Regions from separate parts of the Faecalibacterium sp. BCRC 81149 genome, predicted to be linked through region 1. Evidence: riboswitches for the same ligand, from Rfam matches in the RefSeq annotation. Region 1 holds a riboswitch; the other holds the start of a gene.
The links. A riboswitch is a leader RNA that binds a small molecule or an ion and turns the genes downstream of it on or off. The one in region 1 is predicted to bind cyclic di-GMP.

Region 1 (7,766 bases):
GGTTTCGGCTCCCGCCCCTATGCAGAAGCGCCCCGCCGGTTCCCCGGCAGGGCGCTTCCACAGGTTATTTGGGAATAGAGAATGGTTTGGTTGTGGGGCAAAACCTCTCCGCAGTGACGGCTGAGAGGTTTTGTTCCAAGGGGTTTACTTTTCCTGTGCCTTATTCCACACACGGATCACTTCAACACGGCTCACGGAATCGGTATCCACATAGGTCTCGCCGTTGTCCTTTGCGGCCTTGAGCAGATCGTTCTCCACAGCCCAGGCAATGGCCTTCTGGGTATCGGTGGCATCAGCGGGCAGAACTGCGGCGGGTGCGGGCTTACCGGCATGGTTCCACACCAGCAGGGCCAGCTCGGCACGGTTTGTGGGGATGGCAGTACCAGCGGGCAGAGCGGTTTTCAGGTACAGCTCCGTGCCCAGCTGATAACCCTGCCATGCCAGAATGGCGGTGCCAGCAGCGGCAGTACCGACCACTGCGGCGGTGCCCAGAATATTGGGCTCGCTCTCCTCAATGGAGGCATCCTTTGTCATGGCTTCGATGGTCACACCACCGGCAGGCATTTGGAACTTCAGGGGGTTGTTCTTGACATCTACATCCAGCGTTTCATCGGTGGTAATAGTCCACTGGTCAAATGCAACCGCATCGCTCTGGCTGGTGTAGGTCACGGTCACATCAGCTTTTTCGGGCACCTTGGCGGTCAGCTCGCCCTTGCCGTTCTTCTCAGCCTTGATCTCTTCGTCACCATTCTTAATGGTAACATCAGCATTCTTGACAGTCAGGGTGTAGAGCTTGGTTGCAGGGGTAAGGTCAGCGGCCTTTTCGCCAACAACGACCTTTGCATCCGCATTGCAGATGGTCTCGTCATTGCTGTCGTTCACTGCAATACCAAAGGTGTAGCTGCCGGTCTTTTTGTAGGTCACGTTCAGGGTCGCCTTGAGATCACTGCTCTGCTGAGCCTGGCCCATCCATCTGAGCAAGTTCCTGAACCGTGTAGTCCTTCTTATCCAGTTCCTTGCCGTTCAGCTCCACCTTCTCTACTTCGTCGCCGTAGGTCAGAGCAACTTTACCTTTGTGAATCTCTGCCCCATAGGTGCCCGGGTTAACGGTAATGTTCACATCAACCGGAGTATTGACCAGATAGGCGCTCTTGGAAGTGGTTGCAGTCATCGTTGCGGCAACGGGGGTAAGCTCCCACTTTGCATAATAAGTTTTACCAGTTTCAGCAGTGGTCACTGCATTACCGTCAAACTCGGCATTCTCATACCAGCCCTTGAAGGTGTAATCAGTCTTTTCAGGAATAGCCAGCTTACCTTCTTCAAAAGTAGCATTCTCTGCGAAAGTACCGCCGTTGGTAATAGCGAATACAGAACTTGTGAATCCTTGGGTACTTTCAACAGTGCTCTTTTGCGTTAAATTGTCAACATAAATAAGCTTTGTACTCATCGAGGCAAAAGCGTTATCCCCATAGGTAGCTTGTGCTATGCTTGAAAGGTCAATCGAATGCACACTCGTACATCCACTAAACGCATACTCGCCAATGCTGGTTACTCCATTTGCAATCTGGATAGAGGTAAATTTATTACTCATAAATGCTTTTTCACCGATCTTGGTTACAGAACCGGGAACAGACAATTTACCAGTAAAGTTGCAACTCGAAAAAGCACCCCCTCCAATTTCTTTCACAGATTTTCCGATAGTCAAATTTCCTGTTAAGCCATGATTATTTACAAAGGCATCCTCTCCAATACTCTGAACATTGTCAGGTATCGTCAAATCCCCTTTTAGGCCGCTTCCATTGGAAAGTGAAAACGCCTTACCGCGGATATAAAGCAAAGAATCAGGCAGTGTAATGGAAATAGGATTCGCAACAGAACCTACCACATTACTAGTTGTACCCAAATCACTGAGAGCAGTGGCTTTGATCTCGGTCAAGTTGTTTGAAAGCCTTACGGAAGTAACGCCACTGCAATGATTGAACGCGTATTCACCAAGCTCTGTTACACTATCAGGCAGTTCAATTTTAGAGATTTTTTCGTATCCCTCAAACGCATGTGCACCAATCGCTGTAATTCCGGCTGCGATTTCAATTTCTGTAATTTTATTTCTGGATTCCGTAACAGCTGTTGATTCTTTCTCAGCAAGTGCATAATTCCACGGCTTACCAAAAGACCAGCTTGTTCCAAAATCTCCCATCTGACCAGTACCAGAGATGGTCAGCTTATAAGTGTCTGCACCATTAGGTGTAAGTGTCCAGATTGCGTTGCGATAATATGTGCCAGTAAAAGTTTGAGCTGCTCCGTTATACTGTGTGGAACAATAGTATGTTTGGCTTTCGTAAGAGTTATCAGCACCACAGTAACCAGTTAATACCGATTCCTCTGCAAATGCTGTAATTGCACTTACTGGCAGTAGTGCAAATATCATGCACGCCGCAACCAGCAAGCTTATGAGTCGTTTTTTCATAAAAATCCTCCTTTTATGAATACTCCCAAAATATAACCATGCCCGCACAAAGCAAAAAGAGCGCCGCACCGGCCAAATGGCTGGTACAACGCTCTGCGTTTTGTACTTTGGGAATCTACCGCCCCTTGAGGTGATGCCCATGTGCGGTATGGTTGAGAAAGTGCAGCTGGCTGCCATATTACAGGCCCTGTAGCTTTGCGCCGCAGCCTTCCGGCTGGTTTGCCGATTCTTCTGTTTTTATGTGGCATCTTACACAAAAATCATAAATTTTTTTTTTTTTTTTTTTTTTTGTCAATAACCCAAAACCATCTTTGGCGAGTTGCACAAAAGAGGAAGTATCTGTATGGCATTTTCGGATAGCGGCATCTCCCCGGGGAGAAGTGTTCCGCTTGGGGAACGGCGGCGTGTTTCCTCGTTTTTTCGTTGAAATATGCCAGGTTTTATGATATAGTAGTAGTCGTTTTTACGTTTCACGCCCCTATTCTCCCTGCGGAAAGGAAGCATCCATGAACCTGACAAAGCAGTTCTTCAAGTATGTGTCGCAGAATATTTTCGGTCTGATCGGCACCTCGTGCTATATTCTGGCCGACACCTATTTCATCGCCCAGGCGGCGGGCACCGACGGCGTGACCCTGCTGAACCTCTGCCTGCCCATGTACAACCTGATCTTTGCCTTCGGCTCGATGATCGGCCTGGGTGCGGCCACCCGGTACGCCATCCTGCAGGCGCAGGGCGAGGCGCGGGCGCAGCGGTTTTTTTCCAACGCCATCCTCTGCGCCTGCCTGATCGCCATCCCGTTCATGCTGGCGGGCGCGTTCTGCCCGGGCACGCTCCTGCAGCTCATGGGCGGCGATGGGGACATCGTGGCGCTGGGCCTGAACTACACCCGCATCTTCCTGCTGTTCACACCCTTCTTCATGTGCAACTACATCTTCTCGGCCTTCGTCCGCAACGACGGCGACCCGTCCCTTGCCATGGTGGCCACCCTGAGCGGCAGCCTGTTCAATGTGGTGTTCGATTACATCTTCATCTTCCCCATGGGGCTGGGCCTGCCCGGCGCGGCGCTGGCAACGGCCATCTCGCCGGTGCTCAGCATCGCCATCTGCAGCCGCCACTTCTTTCAAATGAGCAACACGCTCACCTTTGTCCGGCAGGCTCCCTCGGCCCGGCTGCTGGTGCAGAGCTGCCAGCTGGGCATCTCCGGTTTTGTCGGGGAGCTCTCCTCTGCCGTGACCACCACCGTGTTCAACTTCCTGCTGCTCCGGCTGGCGGGCAACGTGGGCGTGGCCGCCTATGGCGTGGTGGCAAACTTTGCGCTGGTGGCAACAGCCATCTTCAACGGCGTGGCCCAGGGTGCCCAGCCGCTGATCAGCCAGTGCTACGGCAAAAATGAGATGGCCGGGGCAAAAAAGCTGCTTCTGCTGGGCTGCGGCACTGCGCTGGCGCTGGCGGCGGTGTTGTACGGTGCCGTGTTTGGCTTTACCGATACCTTTGTTGCCCTCTTCAACAGCGAGAACTCTGCACTGATGGCCGAATACGCCCACAGTGGTATGCGCATCTACTTCCTGGGCTACTTCTTTGCAGGCTGCAATATTGTTGCGGCGGGCTATCTGGGTGCGGTCAACCGCCCCACCGAGGCCACCATCACCTCGGTCAGCCGGGGCGTAGCCGCCATCGTCACCTGCTCGCTGATCCTGAGCGCCCTGTTCGGCATGAACGGCGTGTGGTCCGCCTTCCCCGCCGCCGAGGCCATCACGCTGGCCCTGACGGTGTTCCTGCTCAAGCGCCCGCAGTCTGTGTGCGGCTGAACGCCTCCACAGAAAAGAGCCGGGTGCTGCCCCGACTCCTGAACATTTTAAATATACAGTGCCTGCTCCCGCTGGCTTTCCGCCGGGCTGAGGGGCCGCGCTGTCTGACCGGCCAAGGCCCGCCACTGTGCGGGGGATTGGCCGGTCTCTTTTTTGAACACCCGGCACAGGTAGTTGGCCCCTGAGAAGCCGCACAGGCTGGCAATGACATCCAGCGTGTATTCCCGGTGCAGGAGCAGCCGCATGGCAGCTTCCACCCGCACGGTGGTCAGGTAGCGCCCCGGGGGCACCCCTACGGCGGCAGTAAAGGTGCGGACAAGGTGGCTCTTGGAGACCCCCAGCCGCTCACTGAGCTCCTCCACACCGTACAGGCCAGCGTAGTTCTGGCGGATATCCTCAATGGCGGCCTCCACCAGCGGCGGCAGAGGCGGGGCGGCGCTGTCGGCCCCCGCAAGCTCACAGAGCAGGGCAAAGGCCAGCTGGCTGGCAGCCCGGCTGCGGGGTGTATCGGCCTCGGCGGCAAGGCGGCCCAGCAGCTCTGCGGCGGCGGGGCAGGTCTCGCCCCGGGCCAGGAACGGCAGCTCCGTCAGCCCGGCAAGGAACTGCACCGCCGCCTGCCCGGTCAGCTGGATGCAGAGCAGGTGGCTCTCCCCTTCCGGGGTCAGGGTCAACGGGGCGCGGCTCAGCACCAGATGGCCCGCAGCCGCGCTCTGGGGCGGCAGGATCAGTGCGCTGCCCGTCGGGGAGGGCGAGGCATCGGTCAGGCTGGCAGTGCATCTGCCGCTGGAGATCAGGCAGACCCACAGCCCCTCGCCGGTCAGGGTCAGGGGTTCTTTGGGCTGGATATCCCGCACCACGCCAAGGGCTGCGGTGCTTGTCCAATCATAAAGCAATATCTGACACCTCAAATCAATAAAATGCTATTTTATATCACAAAGTTATCTGCTATTATAATACCAACGAGAGCGTGCACCGTCAAGGTGCCATAACATAGAAAAATTTTAATGGAGGCAATGACCTATGGCTTCGATTAGCTGCCAGCACATCTACAAGATCTATCCGGGCGCTACTGCTCCTTCTGTTACCGACTTCAACCTGGAGATCCAGGATAAGGAGTTCATCATCTTCGTCGGCCCCTCTGGCTGCGGCAAGTCCACCACCCTGCGCATGATCGCCGGTCTGGAGGAGATCTCCAAGGGCGAAATGTACATCGGCGGCCGCCTGATCAACGACGTTCCCCCCAAGGATCGTGATATCGCCATGGTGTTCCAGAGCTACGCTCTGTACCCCCACATGACCGTTTACAAGAACATCGCTTTCGGTCTGGAGCTGCGCAAGACCCCGAAGGACGAGATCGACCGCCGCGTTCACGAGGCTGCCAAGATCCTGGAGATTGAGCACCTGCTGGACCGCAAGCCCAAGGCTCTGTCCGGCGGCCAGCGTCAGCGTGTTGCTCTGGGCCGTGCAATGGTTCGTAACCCGGCAGTCTTCCTGCTGGACGAGCCCCTGTCCAACCTGGATGCAAAGCTGCGTACCAGCATGCGCACCGAGATCATCAAGCTGCACAAGAAGCTGGCTACCACCTTCATCTACGTTACCCATGACCAGACCGAGGCTATGACCATGGGCGACCGCATCGTTGTTATGAAGGACGGCATCATCCAGCAGGTCGATACCCCGCAGAACCTGTACGATATGCCCTGCAACATGTTCGTTGCCGGCTTCATCGGCAGCCCCCAGATGAACTTCCTGGACGGCACCGTGACCAAGAACGGCGATCAGTACGCCATTGACCTGGGCGGCGACACCATCCCCCTGCCCAAGGAAAAGACCGCTGACGGCAAGCTGGATTCCTACGTTGGCAAGAAGGTCAAGATGGGCATCCGTCCTGAGGATATCGACGACGAGCCCGAGTTTATGGCAAAGCACCCCGACTGCCACCTGGAGGCTCAGGTCGATGTGTCCGAAATGATGGGCGCTGAGATCTACCTGTACCTGGAGTACAAGGGCAACAAGATGACCGCCCGTGTTGCTCCCACCTCCAAGGCACGCAACGGAGACACCGTCCGCGTTGCATTCGATCCGCACAAGGTCCACGTCTTTGATGTCGAGACCGAGCAGACCATCCTGAACTAAGTTCTCCAGGGATCATCTTTTGATCCTCCTAATAAGCAAAAGCCGCCGGGAAGCGATTTCCGGCGGCTTTTGTCTAAGAGAACACACATTGGAACATTATAAGGGAGATTTCACCATGGAACGCATGATGCTTCTGGTCACCTACCGTATGCTCCCCGGCCAGCGGGACGTTTTTCTGCAGGAGGTCGCCGCTGCCGGCATTCTGGCAAAGGTCCAGCAGGAGGACGGTTTTGAGCGCTACGATTACTACCTGAGCGCCGCCGACCCGGACGAGCTGCTCATCGTTGAGGAGTGGGACTCCGAAGCCCAGCAGCAGGCCCACGTAAACACCGACCACATGGCCCAGCTCCGCACCATCAAGGAGAAGCATGTCGCTTCCACCGCGATGCAGCGCATTGCCAAAGCCGGCTGAGCACGAGAGGATAGAAAAGCACCCGCGGCCTGCTGGCTGCGGGTGCTTTTTCCGAAGGAGAGAACGGAATGCTCAGCCCTTGACACCGCCCAGTGCAACACCACGGACGATGAACTTGGACAGCAGCAGATAAACGATGATCACAGGCAGGATGGCAATGGCCACCAGCATATAGACCTTGCCCATATCGAACTTGAGGAAGTCGGCACTGCGGAGCTGTGCAATGAGGATGGGCAGGGTCTTTTTGTCTGCCGTATCCAGCACCAGTGCGGGGATGAAATAATTGTTCCAGCTGGACACAAAGGAGAAGATGGCCTGCACCGCCAGAGCGGGCTTCATAATGGGAAGCACGATATGGTTGAAGGTGTAGAACTCCCCTGCGCCATCGATGCGGGCGGCTTCCACGATCTCCATGGGCAGGCTGGCATCCAGATACTGCTTCATAAAGAAGAACACCGCCGGGGCCGCAATGCTGGGGATGATGAGGGGAATGAAGCTGTTCTTCAGCCCCATCTTTGTGATGAGCTGCAGGAAGCCCAGCGCCGAGACCTGGGTCGGCATGGTCATAATGAGCAGGATGATGGCAAACGCCGCCTTTTTGAACCGGAAGTTATAGGCGTAGATGCCGTAGGCTGTCAGGGCCGAAAAATAGACACTGAGGGCAGCCGAGCAGCCGGACACGATCAGGCTGTTCCGCACACCGGTCAGCACCGGGATGTTGGCATCTGACAGCACATTTTTCAGGTTGGTCATCAAGGATCTGCCCGGCAGAAAGGAAAAGCCCTTCTGGATCTCAAAATGGGTACGGGTGGAATTGATGACCAGCACATAGAAGAAGAACAGGCATAAAAAGCTCAGCAGCACCAGCGCCGCATAGCACACCGTGCGGCGGGCCGCAAGGGTCGCTTTTTCGGATCTTGTCTTGACTGCGTGTGACATTATG
Region 2 (7,766 bases), on a different contig from region 1:
TACATCGTCGTAGCCATCCACCAGGAACACCATGTACCCCGGGCGGCTGGCCTTGTACTCCGTTTCGATCCTGCGCAGGGCGGTCTCCTCATTGAACACAAGCAGCGTCATACTCTCGCTGCCGCCCGGCACGGTACTGCTGTGCACATTCCACACACCATCGGCCAGATTGAGCTGCTGCCCCTCCGGGGTGCGGGCCTGTGCGGTGTCCAGGCCTGGCAGCAGCTTCTGTGCCCTGCCTGCAAGCCGGTCCTCGCCGCCCAGCAGCGCCGTGCGGAAGCGGCTGTTATACCACAGCACCGTCTCGCCAGAAAGCAGAGCTGCCGGCTGAGAGAGGGATTCCAGGCTGTATTGGGTCCTGGAATTTTCAAAGCTGCCGCCAGCCACCCACTTGGCGGTCCAGCGCCGCAGCTGATACCGGAAAACGCAGATGCCGATGCCCCACAGCACCACCAGCACTGCCAGCGCAGGCCAGCCCGCGGGCCGCTGCACCAGAAGCGCCAGTGTCAGCAGTGCACACAGCACTGCCAGCGCGGCGATCAGCATTTCTAACGTCCATCTCGGTTTTTGTTTCATGGAATCTTCTGCCTCCTGGTCTGCCTGCCCCGGCGGGGCGGCTTCCGGCTTATACCTCCATCAGAATGGGGAGGATCATCGGGCTGCGCTTGGTGCGGCGGTAGATATAGCTGCTCAGCGCCTCACGCACCCGGGTCTTGACGCTGTTCCAGTCGCGCACATGCTCTTCCACGCAGCGATCCAGCGCGTTTTCCACAATGCTCTGGGCCCCGTCCATCAGGCTCTCGTTCTCGCGCACATAGACAAAGCCGCGGCTCACAAGGTCAGGCCCCGCCAGCACCTTGCCGGTCTTGCTGTCCACGGTGGCCACAATGATGACCAGACCATCCTCAGAGAGATGCTTGCGGTCACGCAGGACCACATTGCCCACATCGCCCACGCCCAGGCCGTCCACCATCACAGCACCGGCGGTGACAGGCTCGCCCAGCTTGATCTCGTCCCGGCTCAGGATAACGTTGGAGCCGTTTTCGGCAATGAGGATGTTGCTGGTGGGAATGCCCAGAGACGCGGCGGTCAGGGCATGCTTTTTCAGCTGCTTGTACTCGCCGTGCACGGGCAGGAAATACTTAGGTCTGGTCAGGGTGAGCATCAGCTTCTGCTCTTCCTGGCAGGCGTGGCCGGAAACATGGACATCATACATGCTCTCGTAGATGACCTCCGCGCCCAGCAGGAGCAGACCGTTGACGATCTTGGTCACGCTCTTCTCGTTGCCGGGAATGGGGTTGGCGGAGATGATGATGAAGTCGCCGGGGCCCACCCGCACCTGACGGTGGCTGCAGGAGGCCATGCGGGAAAGAGCGCTCAGGGGCTCGCCCTGGCTGCCGGTGGTGATCAGCACCACCTGCTCCGGCGGGTACTGGTTCAGCTCATCCACGCTGATAAGGGTGCCCTCGGGGATGTGCATATAACCCAGCTCCTGCGCCATGGCAGTGTTATTGACCATGCTGCGGCCGCTGAACGCCACCTTGCGGCCATCCTCCACGGCCAGATCAATGATCTGCTGGACGCGGTAGATATTGGACGCAAAGGTCGCAATGATGATACGCTTGTTCCGGGCACGGGCAAACAGGTTGCGGACACCGGCGGCCACCTTCTGCTCCGTGGCGGTAAAGCCCGGGCGCTCGGCGTTGGTGGAATCGCTCAGCAGAGCCAGCACACCCTTCTGACCATACTCCGAAAGGGTGGTCAGGTCGGTCACGCCGCAGGCCAGCGGGGTGTAATCGATCTTGAAGTCGCCGGTCTGGATGATCGTTCCGGCAGGGCTGTCAATGGCAAATGCCACGGAATCGGGGATGGAGTGGTTGACATGGATGGGCTCCACGGTAAAGCAGCCCAGCTTGATCTTCTGTTTGGGGGTGATCTCCACGAACTTGGTCTTGCCTGCCAGGCCGAACTCCTCCAGCTTGTTTCGGATGAGGCCGCAGGTCAGCCGGGTGCCGTAGATGGGCAGATCAAACTTCTGCAGCAGGTAGGGAATGCTGCCGATGTGGTCTTCGTGGCCGTGGGTGATGAGCAGGCCCTTGATCTTGTCCTTATTCTGCACCACAAAGGTAAAGTCGGGGATGACCATGTCCACGCCGTACATCTCACTGTCCGGGAATACAAGGCCGCAGTCCACAATGATCATATCCCCGTTGCACTCATACACGGTCATGTTCTTGCCCACTTCACCCAGACCGCCCAGCGGGTAGATGTGGATGGGCACAGCGGCCTCCTTGGGCTGCTGAGTACGGCGGGGCCGCCGGTTATAATAAGGGCGGCGGGTGCGGGTACGCTTTTCCCCACCGGATTCACTGTTTCTGTTCGGATTGTTCTGAGCCTGAGCCGGGTTCTGTTCTTTGACCTGTGCCATGCGGTACCTCCAAAATCAATTACAAAACGCAGGCACACCCCTTTGCGAGCGGCCTGTCTGCTGTGAAGGAGCAGCAAACGCACCGCCGCTCCCATCGAAACCATCGTATAGAATTTTTCGCTTCCATGCCCGTTTTCGGCACTGGGATGGCCGGAACGGAGTAATTTCTGCCCTGTCAGTCCATCTGTTCGATGCGACCGCGGCACTGCCCTGTTCCGGCCGGACACACCGCACCGGTGCGCCCCTATACGCATTTTGTTACAAACAGTATAGTATTTCTTGTCCACTTTGTCAATTCAAAGCTTTGCCGGAAAAGCCGGGGATGATACGTTTTCCTCTTGACAGAACCGGAAAAATAGCTCTAAATAGAAGTATCCAAAAATTCAAGTTCCGGGAGAAACAGATGAAACAAGTCGAAGTTTACACCGATGGCGCGTGCAGCGGCAACCCCGGCCCGGGCGGCTGGGGTGCAGTGTTGCGCTACCGCTTCAACGGCAAGGTCTACGAAAAAGAGCTCAGCGGCGGCGATGCTTCCACCACCAACAACCGGATGGAGCTGACCGCCTTTATCGAGGCCCTGCGCCAGCTCAAGGAGCCCTGTGAGGTGCGGCTGTGCTCTGACAGCCAGTACGTCATCAATGGGCTGGAAAAGGGCTGGGCCAGGGGCTGGAAGCGCCGGGGCTGGAAAAAGTCCGACGGCTCCCCTGCCCTGAACCCCGACCTGTGGGAACAGGCATTGGAGCAGGAAGCCCGGCACAAGATCACTTATGTCTGGGTCAAGGGCCATGCAGGCCACCCGGAAAATGAGCGCTGCGACCAGCTGGCCGTGGCACAAAGTCAGGCACACGGAGGGAGACAGGGACGATGAGCGATACATTTCTGCCCGGCAGCGGGTTCGATACCTATGAACAGCAGGACAAGGTGCTGGTGGGCCTGTGCGGCGGCACGGGCTGCAAAGCAGCTGTCCGCATTTTACAGCAGCAGGGCTTTGCGGTGATGGGCGCTGTGGTGCGTCTGTGCACCGATGACCCCGTTGTGGATGCCGCCAAGGAAGCCGCCAAGGCTCTGGGCATCGAGTGCATCACCCTGAATGCCAGCGAACTGGCCAGCCAGCTGGCCGAGGAGACCGTTGCCCCGGCCGACCTGCGCTTCCCCGCCCTGCTGGCGGCGGCTGACCGGCTGGGCATCCAGTACATTGCCACCGGCCACCGCGCCCGGGTGGAGACCGGGGCGGACGGCGTGCACGTCCTCTGCCCTGCCGAAATTGCGGACGAGAGTGCCCGGCTTGCCGCCCTGCCGCAGGAGACGCTGGGCCGGCTCATCCTGCCCCTGGGCGACTTCAGCCCCGAGGATGTGGCTGAGATGGCAGCAGAATAAAAAAACAAAAGAGATGCACCCCGCCTTTCTGAAACCGGTTCAGGGAGCGGGGTGCATCTCTTTTTGCTCTGTTTTATTTCATCGTACAACGCTCAATGGAAGTCATCCGCTTACTTTGCGAAAATCTGGATCCAGTTGTGGCCCCACTGAGAATTGGCATCGTAGTTGTAGCCAAGGCACATATACTTGGCGGCGGGGTCCATGATATTGACACGGTGGCCTTCCGAAGCCATCCAGTCTGCAACGACCTTTTCGGGCGTGGTCTCGCCCCAGGCGGCATTCTCGCCGGTGGCGGTATCAGACACGCCGTACTCCTTCAGCACGGTGAAGCAGTTGGTGCCATCGGGGCGGGTGTGGGAAGCGACCTTTGCCACTTCCTTTGCGCGCTCATCGGCGGCGGCCTGCAGCTTGGCATCGCCCATGGCCAGAGGTGCCAGATTTTCCTTTGCACGCTCAGCGTTGACCAGCGCCAGCACTTCCTGTGCAAAGCCGTTCTCACTGGTACCGCGGGCGTAGGTGAAGATCATCACCCAGTAATTGCCGTACTCGCCGCCCTCGTAGTAGCCAATGCCAACGGAGGTGGCATCCTTGTCCAGCATCCGCTCCTTGAAGAAATCGTAGCGATTCCAGGCGGCGACCACATCCGAAGCATCCTCAGCAGCTGCCCAGTAGTTCTCGCCCACAGAAACATCGTCCACACCGTACTCCGGCAGGATGGTGAACTCACGGCTGCCATTGGGGCGGTTGTAGGAGTAATTGACGGTAAGTTCTTCTGCACGGGCCTGTGCGGCAGCATTCAGTGCGCTGCTGCCCATGCTCAGAGGAGCCACACCGGCCTGTGCACGCTCTGCGTTGACGAGCTGCAGCAGCTCATCGGCCTTGGAAGCTGCGTGTGCGGGCATTGCCAGAACAAACATCAGGCAGATGAATGCGGCGCAGCAGACCAGATTCTTCAGGACTTTCATCGAAGCGTTACGCATGGTGTTGAACCTCTTTTGTGTTGCCCCATGAAAAAAGGTGTCGATTGCTGGTATACTCGGCAATCGACACCTGATGCTTCAGATGAAGGTCACTCAACACCCAATCTCCGCTGTGGAGACCCTCAGGTGATGAGAAGCAACTGGCTGCCATTTTACAGGCCCTATAGCTTTGCGTCACAGCCTTTCGACTGCTTTGCCGAGGATATTCAGTTTTGCGTGCCTTTCTTCTTTTGGGAAGAAATTTGAGAACGAAAAAAGGTGTTGTTCTGCAATACACTCAGCAAAACAACACCCAGAAAATCTAAGCAGGTCGCCCAAAGAAAGATTTCTTTGAGAAGCAGCTGGCTGCCATTTTACAGGCCCTGTAGCTTTGCGTCACAGCCTTTCGACTGTTTTGCCGAGAATATTCAATTCACCTTGAGGAACTGTTCCCATTTCCTCGACATTATCCTACCACATCGGGCAGAACCTGTCAACTGTTTTGGAGCAGCCTTCTCAAAAAATCTGCTTTTTTGAAGCGTTCTTCCGTTATGCCTGCACCTCTGCCGCCTTTTTGCGCAGCTGGTCGAGGTCTGCGGCATCCGGGTGAGCCAGTGCCTTGTCAAAATTCTCGATCAGCATCTCGAGGTTGGGTGCATGGTTGGGCTGCTGCAGCATCTTTTCGTACTGCTGGCGCACGGTCATGGGCATCTTGCCCTGGCACATATAAGTTCCAATGACCGTGTTGCTCTCATCCAGCGACTTCTGCACCGCTGCCAGGATCTGCTCAAAATATTCCGCACTGCCGCCAAAGCCTGCGGTGCCGAACAAAAAGACCTGCTTCCCCTTCAGGGTCTGCAAAAAGGCGGTGAGGGTGTCATCGGCATGGCCCTTGTCCGTCCAGAAGCCGATGTAAAGGGTCTCAGCCTCCAGTGCCTCCGGGGCCGGTGCTCCGAAGTAGGTGCACTCATTCTGGGGCAAGCTTGCGCGAAGGGTGTCGGCCAGCAGGCGGGTGTTGCCGGTCTTGCTGCTGAAAACGATGGCGTAGCTCATGGTCATTCTCCTTTGTTCTCTTTGATATCAGATGCTGCCCTGTTCTTTTGCGTTCAGGGCATCATAGATACAGCGGGTGCCCTGATGGGCGATCAGGCCGCCCAGGCACTTCTTGTTGCAGCGGACACAGCGGTGGATCTTTGCCGCATTGCCGCTCTGCAGTTTGTTGACCCAGTTGGGGTCGGCCAGCAGCTGGCGGCACATTGCCGCACACTGGATGCGGCCGCTGGCAAGCTGCTGCTCCACAAAATCGGGGTCGTTCAGGCCGCCCACACCGCAGAGCGGCACACTGGTATACCGGCGCACCTCATCGCAGAACTTGAGGAAGCAGCCGGTCTCCTTGAACTCGGGGTGGCTGGCCGGCGGGATGGTGTTTTCCAGCGCAGAGTGGTTGGCCAGTGTCACATGGAAGCTGGTCACGCCTGCCTGCACCAGCAGGGGCACGAACACGGCCAGTTCCTCCTCCACCACACCGGCGTTGCCGTAATGGGGGTTCTCCTGCCGGACAGCCAGCTTGTAGTCAATGGCCATGCCGGGCACAGCGGCGTGCACTGCCTTGACAGCTTCCACGGCAAAGCGGGCGCGGCGCTCGGCACTGCCGCCGTATTCATCGGTGCGGTGGTTGAAGATGGCGGAAGAGAAGCTGCCGCACATCCGGTCGCCGTGCACCTGCACCATGTCAAAGCCCGCCTGCTTTGCCAGCACAGCGGCCTTACCAAAGCCATCGATGATCTGATGGATCTTTTTCTGGGACATCTTGGTGATGTAGGGGCCCACGGCATCGTTCATCCGCTCCCGCAGCTGGTCGGGGGTGATCTTTTTCATCAGCATCCCCGGGATGCACTTGATGATGGACATCATGTCGGTATCGGTCTGGTGGAGCTGGGCGCAGACCTTGCAGCCGTACTTGTGGGCAGTCTCGCAGATCTGCTGATAGAAGGCAAAGCCCTTTTTGTCAAACAGGGACTTCTCAAACCGGCTCTTGGCCACCGGCACGTCGCCGATGATGATCATGGCGCAGCCGCCCTTGGCCAGCCGCTCCATCTCTGCCAGATATTCCTCGTCCGAAAGGCCGAAGGTGGTGGGGGCAAAGATGATGCGGTTCTTCAGCTGCAATCCACCGTAATCAATGGGGCTCAGGATGGTGTCGTACATGTTACACACTCTCTTTTCTCGTCCGTGCTGCCTTTTGCAGCAGGCTCAGGAGCTGGTGCTGTTCCTCTTCGGTCAGCCCGCTCAGATTTTGTGCATCCCAATCGAAAAATACCTGGTGGCAGGTCCGGAATGCTCTCTCACCCGCCGGGGTCAGCCCCAAATGATAACTGCGGCCCTGCTTTTCCCGGGTCATAAAGCCATCTTCCACCAGCTTGATCACGCTGCGCTGGCAGTGGCCCCAGTCCAGGTGCAGGTTTTTGGTCATCTCAGCCGGGGTGCAGCCGGGATGTTTGCCCACGTAGATCACAAAATACATCATGCCAAAGCTCAGGCCAAACTCCTGCAGCTGCTGGGTGGTGTAGGCTGCGAACTGCTTGTAAAACTCCATCACGTAGAAGGATATGGTCGATTGGATCACTCTTTGCATCTCCTTTACTTGACAAGGTCTAGTATAATCGCATTACTTGATAAAGTCAAGTACTTTTTTCAAAAAAATTCTCCCTGCTCCGTATTTCTGTTTCGGGAGCAGGGAGAGAGCGATTCTTTTGCCTCAGACCAGCGGCATGATATTTTCCGGGGCGGCAGCAAGGCAGGCGGGTGCTTTTGGCGGCGGGGCCGCCATTGTCTCCTTGGACACCTTCCACCACAGGCGGACCTCACCGCCGGGCAGGGTGAAGATCATATTCCAGTCAAAGGGATTCTCACTGGTGGAGACAGCCTGCACCGGCAGGCTGTTGGGGGTGCCGGGAGCGCAGGGTGCAAGATCATGGGCGCGGATGCCCACGGCGCGGCAG

Region 2: linked by a shared signal. The riboswitch ahead of D3F01_RS07900 (CAP domain-containing protein) and the one ahead of D3F01_RS10865 (leucine-rich repeat protein) in region 1 are both predicted to bind cyclic di-GMP.

What each region holds. Positions count from the first base shown of each region.
Region 1 covers NZ_QXJA01000009.1:93,795-101,560, reverse strand. Annotated here, with positions in the region: gene D3F01_RS10870 (hypothetical protein) at 145-969, opposite strand; gene D3F01_RS10865 (leucine-rich repeat protein) at 944-2,467, opposite strand; cyclic di-GMP riboswitch class I at 2,626-2,701, opposite strand; gene D3F01_RS10860 (MATE family efflux transporter) at 2,974-4,275, shown strand; gene D3F01_RS10855 (AraC family transcriptional regulator) at 4,323-5,168, opposite strand; gene ugpC (sn-glycerol-3-phosphate ABC transporter ATP-binding protein UgpC) at 5,296-6,411, shown strand; gene D3F01_RS10845 (antibiotic biosynthesis monooxygenase family protein) at 6,527-6,823, shown strand; gene D3F01_RS10840 (carbohydrate ABC transporter permease) at 6,896-7,762, opposite strand; gene D3F01_RS10835 (sugar ABC transporter permease) at 7,762-7,766, opposite strand, start outside.
Region 2 covers NZ_QXJA01000005.1:142,691-150,456, reverse strand. Annotated here, with positions in the region: gene D3F01_RS07920 (DHH family phosphoesterase) at 1-576, opposite strand, end outside; gene D3F01_RS07915 (ribonuclease J) at 626-2,428, opposite strand; gene rnhA (ribonuclease HI) at 2,832-3,296, shown strand; gene D3F01_RS07905 (hypothetical protein) at 3,293-3,805, shown strand; gene D3F01_RS07900 (CAP domain-containing protein) at 3,916-4,785, opposite strand; cyclic di-GMP riboswitch class I at 4,918-4,993, opposite strand; cyclic di-GMP riboswitch class I at 5,119-5,194, opposite strand; gene bilS (flavodoxin family protein BilS) at 5,314-5,817, opposite strand; gene bilR (bilirubin reductase) at 5,845-6,972, opposite strand; gene bilQ (bilirubin utilization transcriptional regulator BilQ) at 6,974-7,399, opposite strand; gene D3F01_RS07880 (ATP-binding cassette domain-containing protein) at 7,523-7,766, opposite strand, start outside.